2 regions of the Rhizobium sp. BK181 genome follow, and region 1 is predicted to be linked to the other one. Evidence: predicted binding sites of a transcription regulator. Region 1 holds the regulator's gene; the other holds the start of a gene.

The links. The regulator PhoB, encoded in region 1, activates phosphate uptake and scavenging genes when phosphate is short. The targets are predictions, from matches to a motif close to TGTCATNNANCTGTCAT.
Region 2: a site for PhoB is predicted at 2,663-2,679, ahead of phnC (phosphonate ABC transporter ATP-binding protein). Genes of this name have one in related genera too.

What each region holds. Positions count from the first base shown of each region.
Region 1 covers NZ_JACHZA010000001.1:980,325-986,251, reverse strand. The annotation lists gene pstC (phosphate ABC transporter permease subunit PstC) at 1-436, shown strand, start outside; gene pstA (phosphate ABC transporter permease PstA) at 433-1,755, shown strand; gene pstB (phosphate ABC transporter ATP-binding protein PstB) at 1,770-2,585, shown strand; gene phoU (phosphate signaling complex protein PhoU) at 2,629-3,342, shown strand; gene phoB (phosphate regulon transcriptional regulator PhoB) at 3,379-4,062, shown strand; gene FHT77_RS04990 (GcrA family cell cycle regulator) at 4,146-4,679, opposite strand; gene FHT77_RS04985 (aspartate aminotransferase family protein) at 5,108-5,927, shown strand, end outside.
Region 2 covers NZ_JACHZA010000001.1:1,276,730-1,282,656, reverse strand. The annotation lists gene phnL (phosphonate C-P lyase system protein PhnL) at 1-263, shown strand, start outside; gene FHT77_RS06440 (DapH/DapD/GlmU-related protein) at 260-877, shown strand; gene FHT77_RS06435 (hypothetical protein) at 1,209-1,610, shown strand; gene FHT77_RS06430 (ribonuclease H) at 1,690-2,211, shown strand; gene FHT77_RS06425 (hypothetical protein) at 2,259-2,471, opposite strand; gene phnC (phosphonate ABC transporter ATP-binding protein) at 2,735-3,580, shown strand; gene phnD (phosphonate ABC transporter substrate-binding protein) at 3,670-4,575, shown strand; gene phnE (phosphonate ABC transporter, permease protein PhnE) at 4,647-5,627, shown strand; gene phnE (phosphonate ABC transporter, permease protein PhnE) at 5,636-5,927, shown strand, end outside.

The DNA.
Region 1 (5,927 bases):
TATCGTCATGGGCATCATGCTGATCCCGTACGTTTCGTCGCTGTCGGACGATATCATCACAGCGGTGCCGCGCGCGCTTCGTGACGGTTCGCTCGGTCTGGGTGCGACGCGCTCGGAAACGATCAAGAAGGTCGTGCTTCCCGCAGCGCTTCCCGGCATCGTCGGCGCACTTCTGATGACGGCCTCGCGTGCGATCGGTGAAACCATGATCGTCGTGCTGGCGGCAGGCGTTGCTGCCCGCATCCAGATCAATCCTTTCGAGCCTATGACGACAGTGACGGTCAAGATCGTCAATCAGCTGACAGGCGACCTTGAATTTACCTCGCCGCAGACGCTGGTTGCCTTCGCCCTCGGCATCACGCTGTTCTTCATCACGCTTTGCCTCAACATCTACGCGCTCTACATCGTGCGCAAATACCGGGAGCAGTACGAATGACGGATATTGTTTCTCCGGTTCAAGGCGTTGTCGTCTCGAAGGCGCCTGAACGTCGCGACATCGGCCTGAAGCGCCGCTATGCCGCCGAACGTCGGTTCCGGGCCTATGGGATTGCCGCAATCTCCTTTGGCTTGATCTTCCTGGCAATCTTGCTGACGAGCGTTATCAGCAAAGGCTATACGGCCTTTCAGCAGACGGCGATCACGCTGCCGATCGAGTTCAGCGAGAAAACGATCGACCCAAACAACAAGCGAGCGACCGATCCCTCGGTTCTGGTTGCTGCGAACTACGCGCCTCTCATCCGCGACGCGATGATCAAGGCGCTCAACCTCAATCCGTCGAGCCGTCCGGACCTTCGTGACGCAGCCGCGATGATCTCGAAGGGTGCGCCGATCCAGCTGCGCGACATGGTCGTTGCCGATCCTTCGCTGATCGGCAAGACGGTCAGTGTCACGCTGCTTGCGGACGCCAATATCGACTCCGCCAACAAGGGTCAGATCGACCTCAACGTGGACGAAAAGAACCGCAAGGTGAACGACAAGCAGGTCGGCTGGATGAACCAGCTTGCCGCCGATGGCACCCTGCACAAGAAGTTCAACACCGGTCTCTTCGTCAACGGCAACTCCAGCCGTCCGGAGGCTGCGGGACTCGGCGTTGCGCTGATCGGTTCGCTCTACCTGATGTTGATCGTGCTCGCCCTCTCACTGCCGATCGGTGTCGCAGCTTCGATCTATCTCGAAGAGTTTGCGCCGAAGAACAAGCTGACCGACCTGATCGAGGTCAACATCAACAATCTCGCGGCTGTTCCCTCGATCGTCTACGGCCTGCTCGGTCTTGCCGTCTTCATCAACTTCGCAGGCCTGCCGCGTTCCGCGTCGCTGGTCGGCGGTCTGGTGCTGTCGCTGATGACTCTTCCGACGATCATCATCGCGACGCGCGCAGCGCTCCGCGCCGTGCCGCCGTCAATCCGCGCGGCTGCCCTTGGTCTCGGTGCCTCGAAGATGCAGATGGTGTTCCACCACGTCCTGCCGCTCGCGATGCCCGGCATCCTGACCGGCACGATCATCGGCCTGGCACATGCACTCGGCGAGACGGCTCCGCTGCTCTTGATCGGCATGGTCGCCTTCGTCGCCAACGCACCGGCAACGCCGATGGAGCCTTCGACAGCCCTGCCGGTCCAGGTCTACATGTGGGCCAACGAAGCCGAGCGTGCCTTCGTCGAGCGCACATCGGGTGCCATCATCGTCCTGCTCCTGTTCCTGGTCGTCATGAACTTCGGAGCCATTCTCTTGCGTCGTCGCTTTGAGCGCCGCTGGTAAACGGAGTAGACATTATGAACATGTTGACGGAAGCAGCAGTTGAGAAGGCGCTGGATCAGAAGATGAATACCGTTCCCTATAAGATGATCGGCCAGGACGTCTCGGTTTACTACGGCGAAAAGCGTGCGCTTTTCGATGTGAAGCTAAACATTCGCGAAAACACGGTGACAGCATTGATCGGCCCGTCCGGTTGCGGCAAGTCCACCTTCCTGCGCAGCCTGAACCGCATGAACGACACGATCGATGGTTGCCGGGTTACCGGCAAGATCACGCTCGATGGTGACGATATCTACGATCCGGATATCGATGTCGTGGAACTCCGCGCTCGCGTCGGCATGGTGTTCCAGAAGCCGAACCCGTTCCCGAAGACGATCTATGAGAACGTCGCCTACGGCCCGCGCATCCATGGTCTTGCCAAGTCGAAGGCCGACATGGACCAGATCGTCGAGGTCAGCCTGCAGCGCGCCGGTCTGTGGAACGAGGTGAAGGATCGCGTTCATGAAGCCGGCACCGGCCTTTCCGGTGGTCAGCAGCAACGTCTCTGCATCGCCCGCGCCGTTGCCGTCAGCCCGGAAGTGATCCTGATGGACGAGCCGTGCTCGGCTCTCGATCCGATCGCCACGGCAAAGGTCGAGGAGCTGATCCACGAGCTTCGCGAAAACTACACGATCGTCATCGTGACGCACTCGATGCAGCAGGCCGCCCGCGTTTCGCAGCGCACGGCGATGTTCCACCTCGGCAATCTCGTCGAGGAGAACGACACCGACAAGATGTTCACCAACCCGGACGACCCGCGCACCCAGGACTACATCATGGGTCGCTTCGGTTGATCGCCGGCGTCGGTAACCCTCACCATATTCAAGGATGAGCCCTATGGCATCGACACATATCTTTTCTGCCTACGACGACGATCTGAAGTTCCTGTCCCGCCGTATCTCGGAAATGGGCGGCCTGGCCGAGCAGATGGTCTCGGATGCGGTTCGCGCCCTCGTCAACGGCGACACGGCTCTGGCCCAGAAGGTCATCTCCGACGACGTGATCCTCGATCACGCCGAACGCGAGGTTGGTGACAAGGCGATCGTTACGATCGCCCGCCGCCAGCCGATGGCCGCCGATCTTCGCGAAATCATGGGCTCGATCCGCATTGCGGCTGACCTCGAGCGCGTCGGCGATCTTGGCAAGAACACCGCCAAGCGCGTCATTGCCGTCCAGAGCGCCGGCGTGCCGCGCAGGCTCGCTCGCGGCCTCGAGCATCTCTCCGAACTGGCACTCGTCCAGCTCAAGGAAGTGCTCGACGTCTACACGAGCCGGGCCGCCGACAAGGCAAAGTCGATCCGCGAACGCGACGAGGAAATCGACGCGATGTATACCTCGCTGTTTCGCGAGATGCTCACCTACATGATGGAAGATCCGCGCAACATCACCAGCTGCACGCATCTTCTGTTCTGCGCCAAGAACATCGAGCGTATCGGCGACCACGCGACCAACATTGCCGAAACCATCTATTACATGGCCACCGGTGCCCAGCCGGAAGGCGAACGTCCGAAGGACGATACCGCCAACACCGTCGGCGCCGTCACGGAATAATCGTTCCGCGACCGTGCCCCCAGGAGACCGAAACGAATGATACCCAAAGTAGCTGTCGTTGAAGATGAAGAAGCGCTGAGCGTGCTTCTTCGCTATAACCTTGAAGCTGAAGGCTTCGAGGTCGATACCATCCTGCGCGGCGACGAGGCCGAGATCCGGCTGCAGGAACGCACGCCGGACCTGCTGATCCTCGATTGGATGCTCCCGGGCGTGTCGGGCATCGAACTCTGCCGCCGCCTGCGCATGCGGCCGGAAACCGAGCGCCTGCCGATCATCATGCTGACAGCGCGCGGCGAGGAAAGCGAACGCGTTCGCGGCCTCTCCACCGGCGCCGATGACTACGTCGTCAAACCGTTCTCGACGCCGGAGCTTGTCGCCCGCGTCAAGGCCATGCTGCGTCGTGCCAAGCCCGAGGTACTCTCGACGCTCTTGAAGTGCGGCGACATCGAGCTCGACCGCGAGACGCACCGCGTTCATCGCAAGAGCCGCGAAGTTCGCCTCGGCCCGACCGAGTTCCGTCTCCTCGAGTTCCTGATGGCGTCACCGGGGCGCGTTTTCTCGCGTTCGCAGTTGCTCGACGGCGTTTGGGGTCACGACATCTATGTCGATGAGCGTACTGTCGACGTGCACGTTGGCCGCCTGCGCAAGGCGCTGAACTTCTCCAACATGCAGGACGTCATCCGCACCGTGCGTGGTGCCGGATACTCCATGGAAGCCTGAGGCTTCCCTCGACCTCCATACTGCTTCAACGAAAAACGGGCCCGCGAGGGCCCGTTTTCTTGTGTCCTTATCCGGCTTCCGGGTCAGGCGACCCGGTTGGCTGCCTTGCGGCGCTCGTTGACCGGCTGGTACGCCATACGCTGGTGGTACGTGCAATACGGGGAATTATCCGGAGATTCGCAGCCGCAGAAGTGGAAGTCGTCCTTCAGCGGATCACCGACCGGCCACTTGCAGGTGCGTTCGGTCAGTTCCGTCAGGCCGAGGCGGCGGGAAATCGGAACGACCACGTTTGCGGCCGGGCGGAAGCTGACTTGCTCGATAGCATCGATTTCGATCTCTTCCTTGAGCATCGTCGCACCCTGCTGGCGGGTGACGGTGCGCGTGGTGACGCGAGATGCATAGTTCGGAGCGCGCGGCGCGGATGTGGTGCGCTTGGGCGTTCTGACAGTTGTCGTCGAGCCTCCGGCCTTGGCTCGGCCGGGCAAACTCAAACGGTGGACTTTGCCGATGACGGCATTGCGACTTACACCGCCAAGTTGTGCTGCGATCTGGCTGGCGCTAAGGCCCTCGGACCAAAGCTTCTTCAGTTTTTCAACGCGCTCGTCTGTCCAGTTCATGCCCCTGTCTCCGCCTTATTAGCGTTGGTGTAGGCAGAATCCTTCACCGTTGCCCCGGACGTATCCGAGGCAAGAAACGCTTGCTCGATTTTGGTGACTAGTTCCGCCGCATGCAGTCTAGTAATTGAGTTTTAACCTAGTGTGAGGCTGACTCTGTGACAAGAGTCGGTTGAATCCCGGCGAATCGAATTTCAAGTTTTCCCCAACTTGCTGGACGGGAGAGTCATTTCTGCAACATTAGTTGTTGATAGGTCCTGCGGCCTCAGATGGCTGCTTGACGCATGTTGCAAAGCCTCAGTTTTGTTGACATCGCAGTGCGAAAAGTAAATAGTGCTGCTCGCCGCCGAAAGGCGGCATTTTTAATTTTCCGGACCTGCTTTCCTTAGCCGGAATCCGGCCACTGGTAATCAATGACAGGAGATCGCGCCATGGCTGAAGCCGCGCTTTACGATACCTACTCTCGTGCCCCGCTGCGGTTCGAGCGAGGCGAGGGCGTGTGGCTGATCACCGAAACGGGCGAGCGATATCTTGATTTCGGCGCGGGCGTTGCTGTCACCTCTGTCGGTCACGGCCATCCGCACGTGGTGGGGGCGTTGAAGGAGCAGGCAGACAAGGTCTGGCACCTTTCCAATATCTATGAGATCCCCGGTCAGGAGACGCTCGCGAAGCGGCTGACCGAGGCGACATTCGCCGACAAGGTGTTCTTCACGAACTCCGGCGCGGAAGCCTTGGAATGTGCGATCAAGACCGCACGCCGCTATCAGTTTTCGAAGGGCCATCCCGAGCGGTTCCATATCATCACCTTTGAAGGCGCCTTCCATGGCCGTACGCTGGCGACAATCGCGGCCGGCGGCCAGGAGAAATATCTTGAAGGCTTCGGTCCCAAGGCACCCGGCTTCGACCAGGTTCCTTTCGGCGATCTCGATGCCGTTCGCGCTGCCATTACAAGCGAGACGGCCGCTATCCTGATCGAGCCTATTCAGGGAGAAGGCGGCGTTCGCCCGGCGACCAACGAGTTTCTGAAGGCGCTCCGCGCAATGTGCGACGAGCACGGTCTGCTGCTGATCTTCGACGAAGTGCAAACGGGCGTGGGCCGCACCGGCAAGCTTTTTGCCCATGAGTGGTCTGGTGCCGCCCCCGACATCATGGCAGTTGCCAAGGGCATTGGCGGAGGTTTCCCGCTTGGCGCCTGCCTTGCGACGGCAGAGGCCGCTTCCGGCATGAAAGCCGGTACCCACGGCTCCACCT
Region 2 (5,927 bases), 300 kb from region 1:
CGGCCACCTTTTCCGGCGGCGAGCAGCAGCGCGTCAACATCGCCCGCGGCTTCATCACCGATCACACCGTCCTGCTGCTCGACGAGCCGACCGCCTCGCTCGACGCCAGGAACCGCGCCGTCGTGGTCGGGATGATCGAGGAGAAGAAAAAGGCGGGTGTCGCGCTTCTCGGCATCTTCCACGATGAGGAAGTGCGCGAGGCTGTCGCCGACCGCATTCTCGACGTCCAGAAGTTCTCGCCGCGAAAGGCAATCGCAGCATGAGCCGCAAGATTGGCCTCGAGCCCTATTTTCATGAAACGGCATCCGTGAAGAACGCCACCTTCGGCCGCTTCACGGAGGTCTCGGAGCGTTGCCGCATCGAGGAAGTCGAATTCGGCGACTATTCCTATGTCATGCAGGACGGCGCCATCTGGTGCGCGACGATTGGCAAGTTCGTCAACATCGCCGCTTCGGTGCGCATCAATGCCACCAACCACCCGACTTGGCGCGCAACGCTGCACCACTTCACCTATCGCGCCGCCGATTATTGGCCGGATGCGGATATGGAGACCGACTTCTTCGAGTGGCGCCGCTCCAACCGCGTCGTCATCGGCCACGACGTCTGGATTGGCCATGGCGCCACTATCCTGCCCGGCGTCACGGTCGGCAATGGCGCGGTCATCGGCGCTGGTGCCGTCGTCTCCAAGGATGTCGCGCCCTACACCATCGTCGGCGGCGTCCCCGCCAAGCTGATCCGCGAACGCTTCCCGAAAGAGGTCGGCGAACGGATGGACAAGCTCGCCTGGTGGGACTGGGAGCACGACCGCCTGCGCGTTGCGCTGGCCGATTTTCGCGCGCTGAGCGCCGAAGATTTCCTCGCCCGCTACGAAGCATGATCAACGGCCCCGGAGCTTGGCCGCCCAAAAAGCGGCCGGCCGATCGCCGCTATTCGCGGCTCGCCCGGGCGCTAAAACTTGCAGCCGACGAAGCATCGGCGCACCCCGTTGTCACAATAGTCGCGTCTGTCTCTGCTAGGGAAGAGCCGGAGGCGACCCCTGTTTGCCGCAAGGATAACCACCCGTCTTGGCCGTGGATGAGCTTGCGCGAATGCCAATTCCTGTAAGAATTGGAAATACATTGTGACTAAGTCTTTACAAAAGCTAACCTTTTTCGGCTTGTCTGATAAACGTACTTCATGGATATTAGGCTGATCTTGAGGAAGTCATCATGATCAGAATGATTGAAGATCCGGCGGAATTGGCCGGCGAAGATATCACTGGCAAATATATTCTGCGCAAGCTGAACTATCATTGGTTCGCTTACGGCAAGGCTGCAATCGTGACGGCCTGCAAGGGCACGATCCTGCAGCTTGAGCGTGAGGAAACGGTCTATTCGGAGCAGTGGGGTCGTCGCGCCTACACGGGAACCGGCAAGCGGTATCCGGGTGGCATCTGTCCGATATCGGCGGTCGCCTGCGTCTGCGATACCCCGGACGACGTAAATGCCGTCATCCAGCTCGATGTCGAAGCGACAGACGAGTTCTATCGGCTGATCGCCACGACGGAAGCCAGGGTTCGCGCCCTTGCCTCTTCGTCAGAGAATACGGTTTTTCTGGCTGCTGCCGAATAGGTCTGGCGTTCCTGGTGGTTCGGTATAAGACCGAGCATCCGCGATCCGTCGTTCGCGGATGGATGTCCACAAGGCGCAAATGACCGACCACCCCGACACTGTTCTCCTCCCTGAAGATATCGCCGCCGGGCACGAACTCCACGTCTTCGCGGACGGTTGCTACGAACCTGTTTCGGGGGAGGGCGGCTGGGCCTTCGCGGTCTTTCGCGACGATGCGGAAGTCGCCTCCGGTTTTGGCGGCATCAAGGATACCGCCAACAATACGACGGAACTGATCGCGCTGCTCGAAGCCGTGACCTGGATCAACGCCAACGCCACGGAGGAAGCTGCTGTCGTATGGTCCGACTCGGCTTACGCCGTCAAAGGCTGCAATCAGTGGCGCCACATCTGGAAGAACAACGGCTGGAAGAAGATAAGCGCCAACGCGAAGGCCCGGAGCCGAACCATCGCAAATCCGGATCTCTGGAAAGCGATCGACGGCCAGCTGTCTCGCAATCGCCTGCTGACCATCGCCTGGTGCAAGGGCCATTCGGGCCTTGCCGGCAACGAGCGCGCGGATGAGCTTGCCGAGCGCGGCCGCCTGTCGTTGCGTGGCAGGTAGGCGCTGCCGGCGCGTAACTTGCCGCGATCAACTATTGGCTTCTGCCCTCACGCCCACGGGTTCTTCGCCAGCTGCCATTCCCCGGTTTCGTCAGGCTCGACGCGCTTGTTGCCGCGATAGAAGATCGGCAGTCCGGTCTTCTTGTCCATGGAAAAGCGGCTGGGCGTGAACTTCTCGTCCTCGTGTCCACGGATGGCGAGAGCGAGTGCCTCTTTGAACTTCCCGTCTTTGCACAGGCTTTTGAAGAGTGTCTGATCCATCGCTTTGCTCCACTATCGTCGGGTCCCGGATTGCCTGCCATCGACTGGTGGTCCGGTCAACCGTCAACGGCGACAGGCCGGGGGTTGAAATCGCAAGGCGAGACGCCGACCAGCAGGTCCTTGTCTGCAGGCAAGCCGGCCGGGTTTCGTTATCCACCAAAGCCTCGATTATGACAGTCCTTACATAAAACTGACATTGGAGCTTCATGAACCGGGACTAATGCACTCCCCCATATCGCATCTGGACTATGAGGAAGAGCATGATGTTCGAACTGAAGAATGTCACCCGCCGTTTCGGAACCAAGACTGCCGTCGATTCCGTGACGCTCGATATTCCTCAGGGACAGATGGTCGGCATCATCGGCCGCTCGGGCGCGGGCAAGTCCACGCTGCTGCGTATGATCAACCGCCTGCAGGAGCCGACGTCAGGCTCGATCCATTTCGCCGGCGTCGAAGTCTCGAGTCTGCGTGGCCATGCACTGCGCAATTGGCAGCGCGACTGCGCGATGATCTTCCAGCAATTCAATCTCGTGCCGCGCCTCGACGTCCTGACGAACGTCATGCTCGGCCGTCTCAATCATCGCTCGACGACGATGAGCCTGCTCGGCGTCTTCAGCCGCGAAGAGCGCATTCACGCCATTGCCGCCCTCGAGCGCCTCGGCATCGAGCAGACGGCGCTGCAGATGGCCGGCACCTTGTCGGGTGGCCAGCAGCAGCGCGTCGCCATCGCCCGCGCCCTGATGCAGAACCCCAAGATGCTGCTCGCCGATGAGCCGATCGCCTCGCTCGATCCGCTGAACGCCAAGATCGTCATGGATGCACTCCGCGACATCAACGAGCGTGAAGGCATCACCGTCGTCACCAACCTGCATACGCTCGACACCGCGCGCAATTACTGCGAGCGCATCGTCGGCATGTCGGCCGGTCGCGTCGTCTTCGATGGTAAGCCGTCCGAACTGACGGCGGAAGCCGTCAAGCAGATCTACGGCACCGACAAGGACGGCGCCGGCATCGACGAGACGATGACCTCGACCTCGATCAACATTCCCGCGGCCGCTGCCGCCCAACAATCCGCCGGCTTGCAACCGCTGGCGCTGGCCGGTCTCTGAGAGGGGCGGCCTCGATCGTAAGCCTGCGTTATGGGCACACTTCTTCTTAAACAGAATTGCCGGAGACCCCGGTCAATCAGGAGAGAACCATGTTGAAGAAAGCACTTTTTGCCGCCACGGCGCTGTTTGCGCTCGCCGGCGTTTCGCATGCTGCGGACCTCAAGGAATTCCGCGTCGGTATCCTCGGCGGCGAAAACGAAGCCGACCGTCTTCGCAACTACGCTTGCCTTTCCGACCACCTGAAGCAGGAGTTCGGCTTCGAGAAGGTTTCGCTCTTCCCGGCTGCCGACTATGACGGCGTTATCCAGGGTCTCCTCGGCGGCACGCTCGATTTCGCCGAACTCGGCGCTTCCGGTTACGCAGCCGTCCACATCAAGGACCCGAAGGCTGTAACCCCGATCCTGACGACGCAGCAGGAAGACGGCTCGACCGGCTACTACTCGATCGGTCTCGCTCTGAAGTCGGCCGGCATCAAGGACATCAAGGACGCCAAGGGCAAGAAGCTCGGCTACGCCGATCCGGACTCCACGTCTGGTTACCTGATCCCGCTGACGCAGATCCCGAAGGACACCGGCGTTCCGAACGACAAGTACTTCGCTTCGACGCAGTTCAACGGCGGCCACGAGAACAACCTTCTCGCTGCCTATGACGGCAAGGTCGACGTTGCTGTTGACGATAGCTCGGGCATCGGCGACTTCAAGGACGGCTACACCTCCGGCACCTTCCGCAAGGCTGTCGACAAGGGCACCGTTGATCCGAACAAGCTCGTTGAAGTATGGCGCTCGCCGCTGATCCCGAACGGCCCGCTCGTCGTTCGCAACGAACTCGGCACCGAGTGGCAGGCCAAGCTCACGGACTTCTTCATGAAGCTTCCGGAAAAGGACGCCAAGTGCTTCGCAGCCATCGAAGGCGGCGACTTCAAGGGCTACTCCAAGGTCAAGCCTGACTTCTACAACGCGATCATCGACGCTCGTAAGGCTGCCATCGGCGGCTGATCGATCTCCAGATCGAGAGGGGCGGCCCTTGCGGCCGCCCTTTTTCCTGCCAAGAAAGCGGACATCGTTTCATGACTTTTGCCGATCCTCATTCCCAGACGCACAGCGCGCAGCAACCGCAGCAGAGCGCCCATGAAATCGGCGAGGCGTGGAGCAAGATGGTGGCGCGCCGGCGCCTCTACACCGGTCTCGGCCTGGTGATCCTCCTGGTCGCTTTCGTCAGTTCCGTGAAGTTCGCCGACGAAAGCAATGCCGGCCATTTCTTCGAACGCCTTCCGCACCTCTTCGATTTCGTGAGTTGGCTTGTTCCGAAGGACTGGAACGACGTCTGGCGGGCGCTGTTCGATATCGAAAGCCCGAGCCACCAGACCGGCGAAGAATACAATTTCGCGCTCGGTCGTGTGCCGGTATGGGGCAGCTTCTATATCCCCGAATATTTCGAGCTGATGATCATCACGATCAACATCGCGCTGGTCTCGACCATCATCGGCGTCGTCTTCGCGATGCCGCTGAGCTTCCTCGCAGCCCGCAACCTGTCGCCCTCTTCGCCGCTGCGCATCGTCGTCAAGCGCCTCATGGAATTCCTGCGCGCTTTTCCCGAGATCGTTATCGCCGGCCTCTTTGCCGCCATTCTCTCGATCGGTCCGGTCGCCGCCATCATCGCCGTCAGCCTCCACACGATCGGCGCGCTCGGCAAGCTCTTCTACGAAGTGGTCGAAAACATCGACATGAAGCCGGATGAGGGCATGAAGGCCGTTGGCGCCAGCTGGGCCGAGCGCGTCCGCTTTGCCGCGCTGCCGCAGGTTCTGCCGAACTTCATGTCCTATGCGCTGCTTCGGCTTGAGGTGAACGTCCGCGCCTCCACCATCATCGGCGCCGTCGGCGGCGGCGGTATCGGCGAGGAGCTGAAGCTTTCCATCTCGCGCGGTTTCGGTGCCAAGACCGTGGCCCTGGTTCTGTTGCTCTTCATCACCATCGTCGCGGTTGACCAGTTCTCCGCATGGCTGCGCCGCCGCCTCGTCGGCGAGCATGCCTTCCTTCTGCAGCATTGAGGTCCGCCATGACGGTGATCGACGCCAACCGGATGCATGAAATCGAACTCCGCTATCCGGACTACTTCAAACGTTCCTTCCGTCAGCGGTTCGGCGGCCTGATGATCGTCATCGCGACGCTGCTCTACGGCGTCTACGCCACCTGGTTCTTCGACTTGCCGAAGCTGCTGGCCGAAGCGCATTGGGAACGTGTCGGCCTCTATCTCAGCCAGTGGGTGAGCTACGACGTCCAGCCGGAATTCCGCATCGGCGATACCGGCATCACCGTCAAGTATCCGCGCTTCTCGCCGCTGGGCGACA